4 regions of the Rhodococcus sp. P4_E4 genome follow, and region 4 is predicted to be linked to each of the others. Evidence: riboswitches for the same ligand, from Rfam matches in the RefSeq annotation. Region 4 holds a riboswitch; each other region holds the start of a gene.
The links. Region 4 has a riboswitch for cobalamin ahead of AC1DVN_RS05345 (ABC transporter substrate-binding protein). Riboswitches for the same ligand answer to the same signal wherever they lie in the genome.

Region 1 (4,606 bases), on a different contig from region 4:
CCGTACGCGAAGCCGCCCCAGTTGGTGTACACCTCGGCGAGGTCGTCGTCACCGCGCCAGGTCTTGGAGTCGATGAGTTGCAGCAGTCCGGCGCCGTAGGTTCCGGGCTTCGAACCGAAGATACGGGTGGTCGCACGCCTGGCGTCGCCGTGCTCGGCAAGGTCGGCCTGTGCGTGGGCGCGCACGTAGTTCTGCTCGTCCGTCTCGTCCAGTGCCGCGACCAGCTGAACGGCGTCGTCGAGCAGTGCGAGCACGTGCGGGAACGCATCACGGAAGAATCCGGAGATGCGGACGGTGACGTCGATGCGCGGGCGGCCGAGTTCTTCGAGATCGATGACTTCGAGGTTGACGACGCGTCGGCTTGCTTCGTCCCAGACGGGGCGAACACCGAGGAGCGCGAACACTTCGGCGATGTCGTCGCCGGAGGTACGCATTGCGGCGGTTCCCCACACCGACAGACCCACCGAGCGCGGGTACTCGCCGTGATCGGCGAGATAGCGAGCGGCGAGCGACTCGGCCATCGCCTGACCGGTCTCCCACGCCAGGCGTGAAGGAACTGCCTTGGGGTCGACGGAGTAGAAGTTACGACCAGTGGGAAGAACGTTGATCAGGCCGCGCAGCGGCGAACCGCTCGGACCCGCGGCGATGAATCCGCCGTCGAGCGCGTGCAGGACCTGCTTGATCTCGTTGTCCGTCTGCCGCAGACGCGGAACCACTTCGGTGGCCGCGAACTGCAGGATCTTCACGACGGTCTCGTCGTCGCTGAGTTGTTCTGCCGCAGCGGGGTTCCAATCGGCGTCGTACATGCCGCGAACCAGTGCGTGCGCCTTTTCCTCGACGTCGTCGACACGGCTGCGCGACTCGTCGCCGTCTTCGCTGAGCCCGAGTGCTTCACGCAAACCGGGGACGCTCTGTTCGCCGCCCCACATCTGACGGGCACGCAGCATGGCGAGGACCAGTTCGATTTCGGCGTCGCCCTGGGGTGCACGGCCGAGAATGTGCAGACCGTCGCGGATCTGGACGTCCTTGATCTCGCACAGCCAACCGTCGACGTGCAGGAGCATGTCGTCGAACACGTCTTCTTCAGGCCGCTCGGCGAGGCCGAGGTCGTGGTCCATCTTGGCGGCACGCATCAGTGTCCAGATCTGCTGGCGAATAGCCGGGAGCTTGGACGGATCGAGTGCGGAAATGTTGGAGTGCTCGTCGAGCAGTTGCTCGAGGCGGGAGATGTCGCCGTAGCTTTCGGCACGGGCCATCGGCGGGATCAGGTGATCGACGAGCGTCGCGTGAGCACGACGCTTGGCCTGTGTTCCCTCGCCCGGGTCGTTGACCAGGAACGGGTAGATCAGCGGCAGGTCGCCGAGCGCTGCGTCGGTGCCGCAGTTGCTGGACATGCCGAGCGTCTTGCCCGGCAACCATTCGAGGTTGCCGTGCTTGCCGAGGTGCACAACGGCGTCGGCGCCGAATCCGCCGTTGTCCGGGGTGGCAGCGATCCAGCGGTAGGCCGCGAGGTAGTGGTGGCTCGGCGGCAGATCCGGGTCGTGGTAGATCGCGACAGGCTTTTCACCGAATCCCCGCGGCGGCTGAACCATGAGGACGATGTTGTTGAATCGCAGTGCCGCGATGACGATTTCGCCGTCCGGATCCTGCGAGCGATCGACGTACAACTCGCCGGGCGCTGTGCCCCAGTGTTCTTCGACTCCGCTGCGCAGTTCCTCGGGCAGGGTGGCGAACCAGTCGCGGTACTTCGCTGCCGAGATGCGGATCGGATTGCCCTCGAGCTGCTCGGCGGTAAGCCAGTCGGGATCCTGTCCGCCGGCCGCGATCAGGGCGTGGATCAGCGCATCGCCGTCCTTGGCTGCCAGGCCGGGAACTGCGTCAGGGCCGTCGACCGGACCGAGGTCGTAACCGGCAGAACGCATTTCGGTGAGCAGATCGATTGCGCTCGCCGGAGTGTCGAGGCCGACGGCGTTGCCGATACGGGCGTGCTTGGTCGGGTACGCCGAGAGCATCAGAGCAACGCGACGCTGGGTGGTCGGAATGTGGCGAAGCTTGCCGTGACGGACGGCGATACCGGCGACACGGGCAGCGCGCTCGGCATCGGGGACGTACGTGGACAGCCCGTCGGAGTCGATTTCCTTGAAGGAGAACGGGACGGTGATGATGCGACCGTCGAACTCCGGCACCGCGACCTGCGTCGCGACGTCGAGAGGCGACAGTCCGTCGTCGTTCTCGTCCCAGGTGGCGCGGCTACTGGTCAGGCACAGCCCCTGCAGGATCGGGACGTCGAGTGCAGCGAGTGCGGCGACGTCCCAGGCTTCGTCGTCCCCACCAGCGGACGCGGTGGCGGGCTTGGTGCCGCCGGCAGCAAGAACTGTCACGACCATGGCGTCGGCGCGGCGGAGCGTGCTCAGAAGTTCGGCTTCTGCGGTTCGCAGAGATGCGCAGTAGATCGGCAGCGCAGTGCCACCGGCCTCGGCGACCGCGTCGCACAAGGCCTGGATGTACCGGGTGTTTCCGGCCAGGTGCTGGGCGCGGTAGTACAGAACTGCGATGACCGGACCGCTCGCCGCGTCGAGATCGGGCGCGAAATCAGCGATTCCCCAGGAAGGCAGGTGAGCCGGCGGCTCGAAACCGTGACCGGTGAGCAGGACGGTGTCGGAGAGGAAGTGGTGCAGCTGTGCCAGATTCTGCGTGCCACCCTCAGCCAGGTAGTTGTGCGCCTCGGCAGCAACACCGGCGGAGACCGTCGAGCACTCCATGAGGTCGGCATCCGGCGCGTGCTCGCCGCCGAGAACGACTACGGGGAGTCCGGAGGCGAGGACCATCTCCAAGCCGTCTTCCCAACTACGACGGCTGCCGAGGATACGAACGATCACGAGGTCGACGCCGTCGAGCAAGGGCGGCAAGTCCTCCGAGACCAGCAAGCGTGAGGGGTTGGCCCAGCGATAGGAGACGCCGTCGCCGGCTTCCTGGCTGGCGCGGGCGCTCAGCAGATCGGTATCGGACGTGGAGAGCAGAAGAATCACGGGTGAAGCCTTCCTGGGGTTTCGCGCCCCGTGGCACAGATCTGTCATCGACGGCGGTTGAGGGTCTGACTCGTGTTTCCGAGCGGAAACACGTCCCGCTCGAGCAACACTCACAGTGGCGCGACCGCACCGGACTTTCACCGGTTTCCTCAACTGCCGTCACTGGTGGTGGTGATGCTACCGGTCCGCAGAAGGCACTCATGACAGGTCGTACCCTGGAGCCATGCCCACGGACCGTTCACAGCCAGACGCGTGCCCGGGTGCACTGCAAGTTCACCACGCCGCCGACGGCGCACTGGCACGCGTGCGCCTACCCGGCGGACTCCTCACCCCGGTCCAATTGCAGACGCTCGCCGACGCAGCGCGCGATCTCGGCAACGGGCAGATGGAACTCACTTCGAGGGGCAACGTCCAACTGCGCTCGGTCTCGGATCCCGAAGCCTTCGCGGCGCGAATCGCGTCGGCCGGCCTGCTGCCGTCCGCGACGCACGAGCGAGTGCGCAACATCCTCGCGTCCCCACTGTCCGGCCGTATCGGGGGCGTCGCCGACATTCGTGAACTGGTCCACCGTCTCGATTCGGCGATCCAAGCGGATCACGCATTGGCGGATCTGCCAGGGCGAACCCTGTTCACCCTCGACGACGGGCGCGGAGACATCACCGGGCTACGGGGCGATTTCGGACTCCATGCGCGCAGCGCCACCGAGCATTCACTGGTGCTCGCCGGTCACCACACCACTCATCTCGTCCAGGCGGACGACGCCGTCGAATTGCTCCTCGAGGTGGCTCGATCATTCCTCGACGTCCGCGACAAGCACTGGCGCCTGGCCGAGGTTCCGGACGGAATCGAACGCACCCTCGAGCAGCTGGGTCTGAGCGCCGAGTCCACCGGTGCTGCGGACCTCACGCCGGATGCACGGCCCACCATCGGCTGGCTCGAGCAGCGCGACGGGACCGTAGCCCTGGGCGGAGGCTTGCGATTCGGGCTGCTCGACGCTCGGCTGGCCGAGTTCCTGGCCGCCGTCGACAAGCCCGTTGTCGTGACGCCGTGGCGATCGGTGCACATCTTCGACCTCGACGAATGGGCTGCCGAGCAGGTAGTCCGGGTGTTGGCGCCGATGGGGTTGATCTTCGACGAGAACTCACCGTGGCTCGACGTCACCGCCTGCACCGGAAGCCCGGGATGCGAGAAGTCGCTCGCCGATGTGCGCACCGACGCAATCACCGCCGTCGAGCAGGCAGAACTGCCCGTCGTCGGGCGCCAGCACTGGGCCGGGTGCGACCGCAGCTGCGGACGTCCCCGCGGGGACGTAGCGGATGTGATTGCGACGGGTGACGGTTACCGGGTGAATCCGGCCGATCGGTGATGCCTCTATCGTGTGGCACATGATCGAGTACATCCGTGACGGCGCGGAAATCTATCGCCAGTCCTTTGCCACCATTCGGGCCGAAGCCGACCTGAGCCGTTTCCCGGCGGATGTCTCGCAAGCTGTAGTGCGCATGATTCATGCAAGTGGCCAGGTCGATCTCGTCGACGACGTCGCCTTCACACCCGGTGTCGTCTCGGCTGCGCGCGCA
Region 2 (4,606 bases), on a different contig from region 4:
CGGTGATCACTCCGACCGGAACTTCGGTGGATTGTGCCACCGAGCGCGCAGCGGTATCCGCGGCAACCATCGCGACGGCGCCCAGAAGGGCTGCAGCAGGGAGCAGTCGAATTGCTCTGGTGCCGACGATGAAACCGGCCAGATGTGGGATCAGGAGGCCAATGAATCCGATTCCACCGGCAACGCTGACTGCCGCGCCCGCCAGTACGGAGACCGCAAGCAAGGACAACACACGGAACCGCCGGACGTTCATACCGAGTGCAGCAGCCCCGTCGTCACCGGTCTGCAAGACGTCCATCCACCGCGAACTGAACAGAAGGGCTGTGCCGACGACGACCAGTGCGATCGTCGGGAAGATCAGCGTCGACCATCGCGCATCACCGAATCCGCCGGCAATCCAGTGCATCACCGACGTCACGTGCCGATCATCGGCCAACACCAGGATGCAAAAGGTGATGAGCGCCGAGAATATCTGGGCGAGCGCTACACCCACCAAAATGATCGCGGTCGGCTGCGGATACCGGCCGCCGATCAGCAGTGCGAGAAACAACGGGATCATCGCCCCGACGAATGCTGCGACCGGAATCGTGAAAACCCCGAGGAGGCCGGCGCCGAAACCCAGCACCGAGACGAGCACCACCATGAATCCCGCACCCGACGAAACTCCGAGCAGATACGGGTCGGCAAGAGGATTCCGTGTGACAGCCTGAGCAACAGCACCCGACATCGCCAAGGAAGCACCCACGACCGCAGCCGTGAGTGCACGTGGCAGGCGGGAGTCGATCACGATCGACTCCCGCGCCGCGGTCCACCACGTTTCGAAAGTCCCTGGCGCCAAACGGGCTCCGACTATCGCCCAGACGTCACCGACGGGAATGCGAACCGATCCCAAGGAGACGGCCAACCCCAGGACGATCGCCAAGGCGACCGCCAAGCCGACAAGTAGGGCGCCGTACCCGTAACGCGTGCGGGTCACTTCGCCGCGTCAGCGCCCGGATGGAAGGCCGTCGCGATGGTCTGTGCCGAACGCACCAACCGTGAACTCTCGAACAGGTCCGCGAGAGGAACCACGACGAACCGGTTCTGCTGCACAGCAGGGGTGGTCGCCATCAACGGCTGGGCGCGGAGGAAGTCGATCTTCTGCTCGGCGGTCTTGTCTCCGTAGTCGATGACCACGATCGCCTGGGGTGCACGCTCGGCAACAGCTTCCCACGATGCGTCGATGTAGGGCTTTGTCCCTTCGGCGAAGATGTTCGAGACGCCGGAGTATTCCGCGACCAATTGACCGACGCCGACTCCGCCGATAGTCGTCGGAACCTGGTCACCACTGTCGTAGAAGAAGGTCGGTACCGGCGCCGCGTCTCCGACCGAAGCGCGGACGGAATCGAGACCATCGCTGATCTCCTCTGCGACCTCGCGGGCGGAATCTTCGACGCCCAGGACTCGACCGAGTTGCGTGTAGTCGTTCTCGAGCAATCCGATGTCGGGGAAACCGGTGCCACAGTATTCCGAGAAGAGGAAGGTGTTGATTCCGCGCTCGCCGAAAGCGTCTCGGGAACGGCCTTGCTTCTCGTTGAAGGCACTGGTCATTCCTCCGACCACGAAGTCCGGATCGACGTCGAGGACCTGCTCCATGCTGGGGAACGTATCGGAGAGGCTGGGAATCTTGTTGAATACATCGGCGGTCTCCGCAGTTGGCGGGTTGTCGCTGTACGCCCGACCGACGATCCGGTCACCCGCACCGATTTCGATGAGCGCCTCGGTGACATGCCCGTTCAAAGACACGATGCGCTGCGGCGGCGAGTCGAAGGTCATCTCTCGATCGCAGTTGGTCACGGACACAGCCTGTGCGAAGGATTCCGCAGCAGACGCGGACTCTGATTCCTGGCCTTTGGAACAACCTGCCGAAACAAAGGCGACCGCGATGAGAACAGCGGCGGCGCGGGACGGGGAGAACTGAAGTGACACGGGGACCTCGTAAGGGCTCTGAGCCACGAATGAGAATCCGACAGACAACTCCGCCCGCACACTGATACTCGGCCAGAGCTCCTGCTGGACTTCCTTTTCGTAGACCACGACGAATGGATGTCGCACACCGCGCGGTGGGTAATCGGGCTTGCCGACGCTCGGTGACTACCGAGAATCGACCTACCGTTGCGGGTCAGCGCCGGATTCGGACCGGCTTCCCCCACACACGTGGCTTGCAAGTGCTTCGAGCAGTATGCATGACGTTTCCGATTCAAGACCAAACGCCCACTACAGTCGATCTGGCCAGACGCCCCCACACACCGGAGTTGATACATGACACGCTGGGCCCAAACCGTCGTCGCCCGGAAATGGTGGGTACTGAGCCTCGCGGTTCTGATAGTTCTCATCAGTGGGGTGTGGGGACTCGGAGTGTTCGGCAAGCTCAGCCAGGGCGGCTTCATCGATCCGGGCAGCGACTCCGCGAAGGTTGCGGACATCATCGAAGACAATCTCGGACCGCAGACCCCGGACATCATCGCGATCTACTCACCCACAGACGGTAAGACCCTCGACGACATCGGGCCGGCAGTGACGGCCGCCGTCGACCAGTTCAAAACGGAAGTGCCGACCGCGTCGGTGAAGTCGTATTGGGGAACGGACGCCGCGGCCAAGGCCAGTCTGCTCTCGAACGACGGATCCATGGCGGCCGTTGCGATCACGTTGGCACCGGACTCGGGCGTCACACCTGCTACTTTCGCCGATCTCTTGCCGAAGCTCGAAGTTGAAGGTGCCGAGGCACAATTCGCGGGTAACACCGTCGTCGGCGTCGCGTTCAACACCAAGCTGGAGAAAGACCTGGTGGTCGCCGAAGCCATCGCCATTCCGATCACTCTGGTGCTGCTGGTCTTCATCTTCGGCGGCGTCGTCGCTGCGGCGGTTCCGGTGTTCGTGGGTGTACTCAGTGTCTTGAGCGCCTTGGCGGTTCTGCGAGTCCTCACGCTGATCACCGATGTGTCTTCGTTCTCGATCAACGTCGCTTCTCTTCTCGGGTTGGGACTTGCAATCGACTACGGACTGTTCGTGGTCGGTCGGTTCCGTGAAGAACTGAATTCGGGCTCGGACCCGGGAGCGGCTGCGCAGCGGACAGTTCTGACCGCGGGTCGCACCGTCATGTTCTCGGGTCTGCTGCTGATCTGCGCGTTCAGCGGCATGCTCGTTTTCCCGCAGGCCGTCATCCGGTCTTTGGGTTTCGGTGCGATCGCAGCAGTACTGAGCGCGGCGGTTCTGTCGCTGACCGCTGTGCCTGCGCTGCTTGCCATTCTGGGGCATCGCATCAACGCCCTGACGTGGCGCAAGGATGCGGCGCAACGCGGCGAGGAACGCTCGCGCAAGTTCTGGGGCCGCGTCGTCACGTGGGTGATGAAGCGTCCGGTCGCGGTCTCGGTGACGATCGTGGCCGTGCTGCTCGTGATGGCCTCGCCGCTGCTCGGTGCCCGTTTGGGAGAACTCTCGTACACCGCACTCCCGGACAACGACCCCGCTCGCGTCGCAATGGACACGTTGGTCAACGACTTCCCGCAGACCGGCAACGGCGCGACGATGATCCTTCAGGCCGAGGACGGGAACACTCTCACCCCGGCCGAAGGTGCAGCGATCGCCGAGTCCGCCGGTCAGGTCGAGGGCATCGGTCAGGCGACCGTCGTCGCGAGCACCAATCAACTCATCGCGGTTCAGGCTCTCTACAGCGAGGGCTCTACGCCCCAATCACAGAGCACCGCAGTGACAGATCTGCGTGCGATCTCCGCTCCCGACGGAACAGTGCTGCTTGTCGGTGGCGGTCAAGCCATGGTCGACGACGGCAACAACGCCGTCCTGCACTGGTTGCCGGTGATGATCCTCATCATGGTCGGATCCACCTTGATCCTGTTGTTCCTCGCGTTCGGTTCGGTGGTCCTGCCCATCAAGGCGGTACTGATGGCCGCGCTGAGCCTCGCGACCACCTTCGGAGTCCTCACCTTCGTCTTCCAGGACGGTCACGGCGTCGAACTCCTCGGGGTCAGTCAAACTCCGCTGGAGGCGACGTTCGTCGTGCTCATCCTGGCGGTGGTGTTCGGATTGTCCACGGACTACGAGGTTTTCCTGATGTCCCGGATGGTCGAGGCCAAGAACGCGGGAGCGACGACGGAGGAAGCAGTCAAGTTCGGAACCGAACGCACCGGCCGAATCGTGACGGCCGCCGCCCTACTCCTGATCGTGGTGACGGGGGCATTCGCGATGTCCGGGTTGTCGGTGATGAAGTTCCTGGGCGTCGGCATGATCGTCGCGCTGATAGTCGACGCGACCATCATCCGCATGTTGCTCGTGCCCTCGCTGGTGAAGTTGATGGGCGAAGCGAACTGGTGGGCTCCGGCCTGGATGAAAAAAGTTCACGCGAAGGTCGGCATCGGCCACTGATTTCGGGCCACTGATCACGCACTAGTGGATTTCCCTGATCGGGCAGTCGTCCTCGAGGATGACTGCCCGATCGCCTAAATCGCTCCGCAGGGCGATGTTCTCCGAAGCTGATTTCGTCAGACTTGGAGCATGACAATTTTCGAATGGATCCTTGCAATCCCCGCTCTTGCACTTGCCGTCGCGT
Region 3 (4,606 bases), on a different contig from region 4:
CCCGGGCAGGACAAGTTCCTCGGCGATCAGCACCACTCGAGCAAGCACCCCGGCCCGGATCAGTACGTGGGCAAGAAGGTCGTCGTGATCGGGGCCAATAACTCCTCGCACGACATCTGCGGCGCACTGTGGGAGAACGGCATCGACGTCACGATGGTGCAACGCAGCTCGACGCACATCGTGAAGTCGGATTCGCTGATGGATTTGGGCTTGGGCGATCTGTACTCGGAGCGAGCACTGGCCGCGGGCATGACGACACACAAGGCGGACCTCACGTTCGGTTCGCTGCCGTACCGGATCATGCACGAGTTCCAGATCCCGGTGTACGACGCAATCCGTGAGCGCGACAAGGATTTCTACGATCGCCTCGAGAAGGCGGGCTTCGAGCACGACTGGGGCGACGACGGTTCAGGTCTGTTCATGAAGTACCTACGCCGCGGTTCGGGGTACTACATCGACGTCGGCGCGGCCGAACTGGTTGCCAATGGAGACATCAAGCTCGCGCACGGCAACATTCGTGAGCTGACCGAGAACAGCGTGATCCTCGAAGACGGTACGGAATTGCCTGCCGACGTGGTGGTCTACGCGACCGGCTACGGCTCGATGAACGGCTGGGTGGCGGATCTGATCGGTCAGGACACCGCCGACAAGGTCGGCAAGGTGTGGGGCCTGGGCTCGAATACCACCAAGGATCCGGGACCGTGGGAAGGCGAGCAGCGCAACATGTGGAAGCCGACGCAGCAGGAAGCGCTGTGGTTCCACGGAGGCAATCTGCACCAGTCGCGCCACTACTCGCTGTACTTGGCGTTCCTTTATTAACCGCCCGCGGTTAATAAAGGCGCACAGCAGGTTCAGCGAAGGGCGTACTTCTTTGCTACTTCGGTGTTCTTGGTCGCGCGCTCGGTGAGGAAGGCGAATGCCAACCCGAGTACGAGCCAGAGCGTCGCCTGCGTAGCGAGCGAGGAAAGTCGGAACTCCCACAGCAGAGTTGCCGGGAAGTCCTCGCCCACCTCGTTGATGCCGGGAAGCGAGACGTAACCGATCGTGGCGATCACCAGGAACGCAGCCACCGGAGCAGCGATGCGCACGCTGAGGAACTCGTGCCCGGAAACTGCCTTTGCCGCCGCTGCTGCCGCGGTGACGGACAGTAGCCCGAGAATCACGGCGGCCAGCCACAGCAGTGTGCGCTGGTTGATGGTGTCGGGATCTCCGACGGCCGGCGGATTGGCCGGGTACTTGAAGAAGGGCACGGCCTCGATGGCCAGCCAACCACCGACGGCGATGGTGATCGCCAACAACGGCCCGGACATTCCGGTGAGTCGTCGAGCGTAATTGGCAACGACCGAGAAGATCGCCCCGAGTGCCAGTCCGGCCAGCGCTGTGGCCAGGAACAGCCCGGCGCGCTGCCCGTCGCGGCTCACCAGTGGTTCTTCTTCGTCACCGTGCGAATGCCCAGCGGCTTCGCCGGCAACCTCACCGGTGGCGCTGTTGGCTTCTTCGATCGCAATGGCGGCATTGACGTGCGGTTCACCCAGCACGAATGCAACTCCGCCGGCAAGGATGCCTGCGATCAAACCAGCCAACAAACCACGAATGAGAAGCTTCGTGAAATTGTCGACTAGTGGCACGGCAGGCCCATCAAGTGTCGACCGTCGTGCATCAATTCATGCATGTACATGCCGGTGCGAGAGATAGCGCCCTGGTCGAATCCGACCAGGTAGAGAGCGAGCATCGCGAACAGAACTACTGCAGCGGCGAGGAAAGCAAGACGAGTCGAATCGATCGACGTATCGGGAGAATAGGCGAGAGCCATCGAAGCCTCCTGGGATTTTCGCGTCCCCTAGGTCCATGCGATGGCCGAAGTGTCTGGCTGTCGAAATAGTCGTGCCGAAAAAGGCACTTCACCTCGAATTACAGTGGCGCGACCGCTCCGGGCTTTCACCGGATTCCTGTCGGACCATCGCGTTTACATGCGAACTTTTGCACTACTGCCCGCACCGTGTCAACGCGTAAGCCGAGATGACCGTCGATTGTGCCCGCCAAGGCGGGCACAATCGTTCTAGATCAGCTCTTTGCGGCGACGTCCAGAACAACTTCGAACTCGAGCAACGACGCACCCGAAGCGACGGGCTTCGCACGCTCGCCGGAATGGGCTTCGCGGGCAGGGCCGTCACGCCAATCGGCGAACGCCTGCTCGGACTCCCACTGCGTCACCACGAAGTAGCGGCTCTCACCTGCGGTGGGGCGGAGGAGTTGGAATCCGAGAAAGCCCGGGGAGTTCTCGACTGCATGAGCGCGTGCTGCGAAGCGCTTCTCCAGTTCGGGGCCGGCGCCCTCGGGGACCTCGATTGCATTGATCTTCACGACTGCCATGCAAGCGACATTACCCGCGCACCTTCACCGCGTACCGTGACACTCGTGTTGCATGACGAAGGTGGAACAGGACAACCGATTCTGTTGTTGCACGGCCTCATGGGCAGCTCGAGGACGTGGCGACGCCAGGTGCCGTGGATCCGCGAGTTCGGCCACGTCTACACGTTCGACGCCGCCGGTCACGGCCGGCCCGCGCCGTCAGAGCTGACCACCGAGGCATTCGTCGACGACCTGGCATCTGCCGTTGCGTCCATCGAGGAGCCGATGATCGTGATCGGCCATTCGATGGGGGCTCTGCACGCGTGGTGCTTCGCCGCATCGCATCCCGAAAAGGTTTGTGCACTGGTCCTCGAAGACATGGCTCCGGATTTTCGCGGACGCACCGCCGCGGATTGGGCTCAGATGATCTCGGCGTGGCCGCAGCCGTTTGCTTCCGAGGACGCGATGAAGGAATTCTTCGGGCCCGTCGCCGGCCAGTACTTTCTCGACTCTTTCGACCGCCGCGACGACGGGTGGTACCTGCACGGCGAGGTGTCGACCTTCCGCGACATCTCGGAGGAGTGGGGCACGAGGCATTTCTGGGATCAGTGGAAGGCGATCGACGTGCCGACCTTGCTGATCGAGGGAGAGTTCACCATCACCCCCGAGGGACAGATGCGAGAGATGGCCGAGAGGCCGGGAACTCGGTACGTACGTATTGCCGACGCAGGCCACCTGGTTCACGACGATCAACCGCAGCGCTATCGCGAAGTGGTGACGGAATTCCTTCAGACGGTGAGCTGACTGCGGATCGACGCGCCCACCTGCTCCAGTTCGACGGCTCGCCTGGCCAGGAGTCCGGCAGCGAACTTCGCCTTGTCGCCGCGATGGCGGGGGACGACGTGGAGGTGCGAGTGAAACACGGTTTGGCCCGCGGCACGCCCGTCGTTGACGAGAAAGTTGACTCCGTCAGCGGCGATGTCGCAGCGGCGTAGAGCTCCGGCGATGAGCGTGCCGACGCGGAACATCTCTGCGCCCTCGTGGCTTTCGAGAGCATCGAGGTTTTCTGCATGACGCTTGGGGACCACCAGGGTGTGTCCGCGACTCACCGGTCGGGCGTCGAGAAATGCAAGAGTCGTCTCGCTCTCGTGGACGAGAATCGCCGGCTCGGTCAGCGCGACGATCTTGCAGAAGACACAGGTATCGGTGCTCATGCCTACAGAATGTAGTCCGAATCAGATCCGACCCGGGACTACAGCAGGCGCAGCTGACGTGCCTTCGTGATCGCTTCGTTTCGATTGTGTACGTCGAGCTTCTTGTAGAGAGTGCGCAGTTGAGTCTTGACGGTGTTGACGGACACGTACAGTTTGTCGGCCATCGCGGCCGACCCCATGCCGAGCGCCAGGAGTGAGAGGACCTTCTGTTCGCGTTCGGTCAGCTCCACGATACGTACGAATCCCGGAAATGATTCCGCAGGAGCCCTTTTCGAGAACTCGGCGAGTGCACGCGATTTTGTTACTGCCATCGATTCGAGTTTCTCGACGTCCGCCGATCCAATGGTCGCGAACGGACGCAGAAGTCCGGTTTGGTCCGCGATACTGCACGCTCTGGACCACTCCTGAGAGGCGAGGCGTGGCTCACCCAGCTCGGAGTGTGCAACCGCTTGCACCAGAAGCGATTCCATCTGTGCCCGCGGATAGGATTCGCCAGACCAGTCGAACTGATGGCACAGCGCCACAGCGGCCTCGTTCTGGCCGATTCGCTGACGTAAACGCGCCACCGACGCGAGCGTCCACGGGTTGGCTGCAGGATCGGCAATTTCCTTGGCCAGAGCCGTCGCCTTGTTTCCCTCGCCGAGTGCGAGCAGGAGATCGATTTCTGCGGATTGCAGCAGAGGAAGCGCGAAAGACGTGGCCGTGTACTGCTTGGAATGCACTCCAATCGCGTTGTGGAGCAAGGACAGAGCGGAAGATGCACTGCTCTGAGTCAGGGCGAATTGGCTGTGCGCATAGACGACGAACGCCCATAGCTCCTCGGTGTCAGACGGAACGCCGAGGTCGGTCAGTGCGATACGTGCGTCACCGAAGTCGAGTGTGTCGAGAGCGGCGAGAGCCCGTGCCGTCAAGCCGGCGATCTTGACTACAGGTTCGAGCCAACCCCCGGGGTCAGGATGCTTCTGTTCGAGTTCGAACCAGTGTCTGGCCTGCCGCGGCTCACCTGCCAAAGCCCAATTCAGGGCGGCACTACCCGCAGA
Region 4 (4,606 bases):
CCCGCGCGGAGACTTCCGACCGGTCCTGAGAATGTACGAACCTTCGCCCGCCGTACTCGATCAGTTCTACGTCGTCCCCGCTATCACTCGCTCGCGAGAATGACGGCTCACGTCCGACGGCCTGCCCCAGGCCAGGCCGTCAGACGGACACAGAATCAGGCGTGAGTGCCGCCGTCCACACGGATCTCCGTGCCGGTGATGAAGGCACCATCGTCGGATGCCAGCATCGCGATAACTCCCGCAACACTTTCCGGCCCGGCCATGGGAGCACCACCGGACTCCAGATCAGTGCTCAGAATTGGCGACAGCTTGCCGAAGAGCGACCAGTCGGTGTCTTCCGGCAGGTACGACGCCGTGGTGTCGGTGATCCCGCTCTTCACACTGCCCGGAGCTACCGCGACGGCGCGCAGACCCTGCTTGCCGTATTCGAGAGCCAGTGCGTGAGTGAAGGACTGGATTCCTCCCTTACTCGCCGCATATGCGGCCATGTACGGGTGCGCGAAGGCTGCGGAGGTGGAGCTGAAATTCACCACCACTGCGTTGCCGGTGGCCAGGAGAGCTGGCAGTGCCTGACGAGTGACGAGGAAGGTGCCGGTCAAGTTCACGGAGATCACCTGATTCCACAAGTCCAGTGAGGTCTCGTGGGTGTGCCCGCCTCGCAATATCCCGGCGGCGTTGACCAGTACGTCCAATCCCCCGAGAGCCGAAATTGCCTGACCCACAACCGTGATGACGGAACTCTCGTCACCGATATCGACGACGACGGTGTCGAGACGACCCTCCGTCGAGGCATGTTCAGCCGACCTCCGGGTGTCTGCCAGACCCTTCTCGGAGATGTCGGCAGCGACCACGCGGCCACCTTCGGCGAGCAACCGCAGCGCGGTGGCCTGCCCGATTCCCGATCCTGCGCCGGTGACGAGAATACGACGACCTTCGAAACGATTCATTGCTGTGTACCTTTCACGAAAACGAGTTGGCTGGTAATCCAGGCTCGGCGGCGCCGACACTCACAACTCACCCGCGAGAAACTTCAGGTACGGGAAATACGCAGCACTGCAACAGGTGTGGCACTGCGAAATCTCAGCGAGGTAATGCTCGCCGAAGTGGCGAATGTCAGACGGATCCGGCCGGTGCGGCCAAGGCTCTTTCGATCCAGACAAGACCAGAGGGGCGGCGGTCGATCGCCTTACGCCCCCGGCGGAATGTCGCTACGCCGAATCGGGCCGTGCGCAGTGCACGGCCGGAATCGAGAGTACAGCGGCGTATGGACATCACAGGCACCGTAGCAGCGCGAGTACAAGTCGCTCAAACGCGTTGTTCGCGACGCAGGTTTGATTCAGGTAATCAGATGTCACTTCTGGACAACTGTGCCGACTTAGGCAGCACTAACCTGATGGCATCTCGAAAACCCGATCCAGGAGCACAGTCGATGACACATGCAGACGCCACGAGCACAACAACTCCCCGGGCGAGCGTCCTACGAACCGCTGACCACAATCGCGGACTCAACGACGTTCTCGCCGTCGTCGAAGCAATGGAGCGACCGAGCGACCACCTGCTGCGGATCACGGCTCGTTTGACGGAGTCGACCGACGATCCGACCTGGTCACGCCCGAACGTCACCGTACGAATGAATCTCGGGCCCAATTTCGACGACGCTTCGCGTGTGTACACGGTGCGTTCCTACGATTCCGCCACCGGATCGATCGTCATCGACGTGGTCCTGCACGGACAGACCAGCCCGATGATGAGGTGGGCAGCGGCGTTGGCCATCGGTGACACCTTCGGTCTCACCGGTCCGCGACCACACTTCTTGGTCCCCGACGTTCCAGGTCGACGGATCGCACTTTTTCTGGATGGCACCGCAATACCTGCGCTGTACTCGATCATCGAGCAGCTACCTACCGACGTGGTCGGAATCGGCTGGGTCACAACAGATGACGAGGTCGCTTTCGCCGAACTGCCCGCCCTCCCCGGCCTGGAGCTTCACCGCGTGAGCGCAGATCTCGCCGAGCCCGACGGCCCACTGGCGGTACGAGCACGCGAGCTCGCCGATCCCGCGAGCTACGTCGTGTGGGGAGCCGGTGAACGCAACGAGATGCGCGCAATCCGTAAGCACTTTCGGTCGACCGTCGGACTCGACAAAGACGACGTCGCGATATTCGGTTACTGGAAGCGCGGCATCAGCAACACCGAAATCGACCTCCGTCGGCGCGAGAACTACGAGCGAATCCTCGCCGGCGGTGGAACCCTGACCGACATCGACGACCTGGCCATCGAGATCTGATCGCGTACACCGGCCGACCTGACCGGCCGTGCACTGCGGTGATAAGTTCCTCTGTGCCAGCGGACCTCCACACAGGGGGTCAGGGAATCCGGTGTGAATCCGGAACTGACGCGCAGCGGTGAGGGTGACCGCCCGGGCTTACGCCACTGGATGAAAATCTGGGAAGGCGCTCGGGTGGGGCGATCTCGAGTCCGAATACCGGCTGGCAGCAGGGGTCAACAGGCGCCTGTTCACACGGTAACGGGCTCCGCGAACGAGCCCCTGCGAGAACGAGATTCCATGCGTCTGTCCAGACTTCGCCTACCCGCCGCTGCCGTCGCGGCCTTGTTGAGCGCGTCGTTGGTTGCCTGCTCCTCCGACGACAGTGCTGCCCGACAATCCAACTCTTCCGAACAATCGCGCGTGACAGTCCAGAACTGTGGCCGAGACGTCACGGTGGAGCGACCGATCGAACGGGCGATCGCGGTAAATCAGCCTGCGGCCGAAATGCTGTTCGCACTGGGAGTGCAGGACCGGATGGCCGGCTACGCCATGAGCGACGACGACGTACTCCCCGAATTACGTGAGGCACGCAGTCAGGTTCAAGCTTTCGACACCGAGTTCCCGTCCTTCGAGAGTGTCCTCGAACGCGAACCGGACATGGTCTACACGACCTTCAATTACACGTTCACCTCGGAAGGCATCGCCGACCGGACCAAGTTCACCGACCTCGGGGTCGCGACGTACCAGTCGCCCAGCGAGTGCACCGGTCAGGATGCCGAGCAGAGCAAGGCCCTCACACTCGACGACTTGTACGCCGAAATCGGCGACGTGGCAACACTGTTCGACGTCAAGGACAAAGGTGTCGAGCTGACCGAGAGTTTGAAGGATCGCGCGGCCACCGCCACGGCGTCGCTGGGAGCCGAAGACGTGACGCTGGCGTGGTGGTACGCAGCCACGAAGACTCCGTACTTCGCCGGGTGCTGCGGTGCACCGGGAATCATGACCGACGCGGTGGGCGCGAAGAACGCCTTCGACGACAACAAACAGTACTGGCCCGAAATCGGTTGGGAGAGTGTGCTCGATCGAGACCCGACCGTGCTGGTGCTCGCAGATCTCGACCGCGGCGGAGACGGCGACAGTGCCGCAGACAAGATCGCGTTCCTCGAATCGGACCCGGTCGCCAGCAAGCTCACCGCAGTGAAGAACAAGCGTTACATCATCCTCGAGGGAACGACGATGGATCCCTCGATCCGCAATGTCGGTGGCATCGAACAGCTCTCCGACGGGCTGCGCCAGTTGGGTGTGGTCTAGATGTCCGCGGAGATCAGTGAACTGGTGCGTCAGTGGGACGACCAGCAGGCGGCATACATCGCCGACCGCGAAAAGCGATTCGACGCGATTCTCGACGTTCTCGAATTGCAGTACGCGCACACCCCGTTCACGGTTGTCGACCTGGCCTGCGGACCGGGCTCACTGAGCGCCCGGATCCTCGAGAAGTTCAAGCACGCGAGCGTTGTGGGGATCGATTACGACCCGATGCTGCTGGAAGTCGCCCGTCAGTCGTCGACTCGTTTCGGTGACCGACTGCAGCTGGTCGACGCAGACCTGCTGAGCACCGATTGGCCGACTTCGGTGACTGCGCCGGTGCAGGCGATAGTGTCGACAACTGCGCTGCACTGGTTACAACCGCAACAGCTCGTCGAGGTGTACCGGCAGTGCCGCGAACTGCTGAGCCCTGACGGAGTCCTGCTCAACGGTGATCACTTCCGCTTCGACAGCCGCTCCCCCGTCATCGGTCGATGGGCGAAGGCTCACGACGAGCAGACGCAACGCTCCGCCTTTGCTGCCGGCGCTCCCGAGTGGGACAGCTGGTGGGAGGAGTTGCGGGCAACTCCCGGCATCGGACCACTGACCGACGAGCGTGAGCGCAGATTCGCCGGACGCGACGCTACCGCGCCCACTGCCGTCGACTTCCAGTTGGCGGCGCTCGCGCAAGCAGGTTTTCGAGAGTCGGGAACGGTCTGGCAACTGTTCGACGACTACGTGGTCTACGGCGTGAGATGACGACAAGAGTTCGCCTGCGTGACAACCCGACGACCGTCACCCTGCTGTGGGTGATCGGTGTTGTCACGCTGGCCGGGTCGGCCGCCGTGGCGATCACGTTGGGGCCGGCCGGTCTGTCGGTCGGTGAGGTGGCCTCGATCGTCGTCGGCCATCTCGGCGGTACCGCGGCGGACGTCACCCCTATCCGCGACGGCATCGTGTGGGATCTTCGTCTGCCACGTACTCTGCTCGCCGCGCTCTGCGGTGCGGGCCTCGGGCTATGCGGGGCGATCA

Region 1: linked by a shared signal. The riboswitch ahead of cobN (cobaltochelatase subunit CobN) and the one ahead of AC1DVN_RS05345 (ABC transporter substrate-binding protein) in region 4 are both predicted to bind cobalamin.
Region 2: linked by a shared signal. The riboswitch ahead of AC1DVN_RS03615 (ABC transporter substrate-binding protein) and the one ahead of AC1DVN_RS05345 (ABC transporter substrate-binding protein) in region 4 are both predicted to bind cobalamin.
Region 3: linked by a shared signal. The riboswitch ahead of AC1DVN_RS28555 (CbtB domain-containing protein) and the one ahead of AC1DVN_RS05345 (ABC transporter substrate-binding protein) in region 4 are both predicted to bind cobalamin.

What each region holds. Positions count from the first base shown of each region.
Region 1 is NZ_JBFUJB010000019.1:129,860-134,465, reverse strand. It holds gene cobN (cobaltochelatase subunit CobN) at 1-3,029, opposite strand, end outside; cobalamin riboswitch at 3,069-3,201, opposite strand; gene cobG (precorrin-3B synthase) at 3,253-4,395, shown strand; gene AC1DVN_RS20990 (precorrin-8X methylmutase) at 4,415-4,606, shown strand, end outside.
Region 2 is NZ_JBFUJB010000002.1:141,537-146,142, forward strand. It holds gene AC1DVN_RS03610 (FecCD family ABC transporter permease) at 1-976, opposite strand, end outside; gene AC1DVN_RS03615 (ABC transporter substrate-binding protein) at 973-1,968, opposite strand; cobalamin riboswitch at 2,085-2,232, opposite strand; gene AC1DVN_RS03620 (MMPL family transporter) at 2,302-4,422, shown strand; gene AC1DVN_RS03625 (hypothetical protein) at 4,552-4,606, shown strand, end outside.
Region 3 is NZ_JBFUJB010000031.1:48,823-53,428, reverse strand. It holds partial or broken gene AC1DVN_RS28565 (NAD(P)-binding domain-containing protein) at 1-807, shown strand, start outside; gene AC1DVN_RS28560 (CbtA family protein) at 852-1,628, opposite strand; gene AC1DVN_RS28555 (CbtB domain-containing protein) at 1,619-1,813, opposite strand; cobalamin riboswitch at 1,839-1,977, opposite strand; gene mhuD (mycobilin-forming heme oxygenase MhuD) at 2,065-2,373, opposite strand; gene AC1DVN_RS28545 (alpha/beta fold hydrolase) at 2,419-3,156, shown strand; gene AC1DVN_RS28540 (HIT family protein) at 3,141-3,566, opposite strand; gene AC1DVN_RS28535 (helix-turn-helix transcriptional regulator) at 3,605-4,606, opposite strand, start outside.
Region 4 is NZ_JBFUJB010000003.1:201,655-206,260, reverse strand. It holds gene AC1DVN_RS05360 (DUF1254 domain-containing protein) at 1-103, shown strand, start outside; gene AC1DVN_RS05355 (SDR family NAD(P)-dependent oxidoreductase) at 156-947, opposite strand; gene AC1DVN_RS05350 (siderophore-interacting protein) at 1,430-2,287, shown strand; cobalamin riboswitch at 2,328-2,508, shown strand; gene AC1DVN_RS05345 (ABC transporter substrate-binding protein) at 2,567-3,580, shown strand; gene AC1DVN_RS05340 (class I SAM-dependent methyltransferase) at 3,581-4,333, shown strand; gene AC1DVN_RS05335 (FecCD family ABC transporter permease) at 4,330-4,606, shown strand, end outside.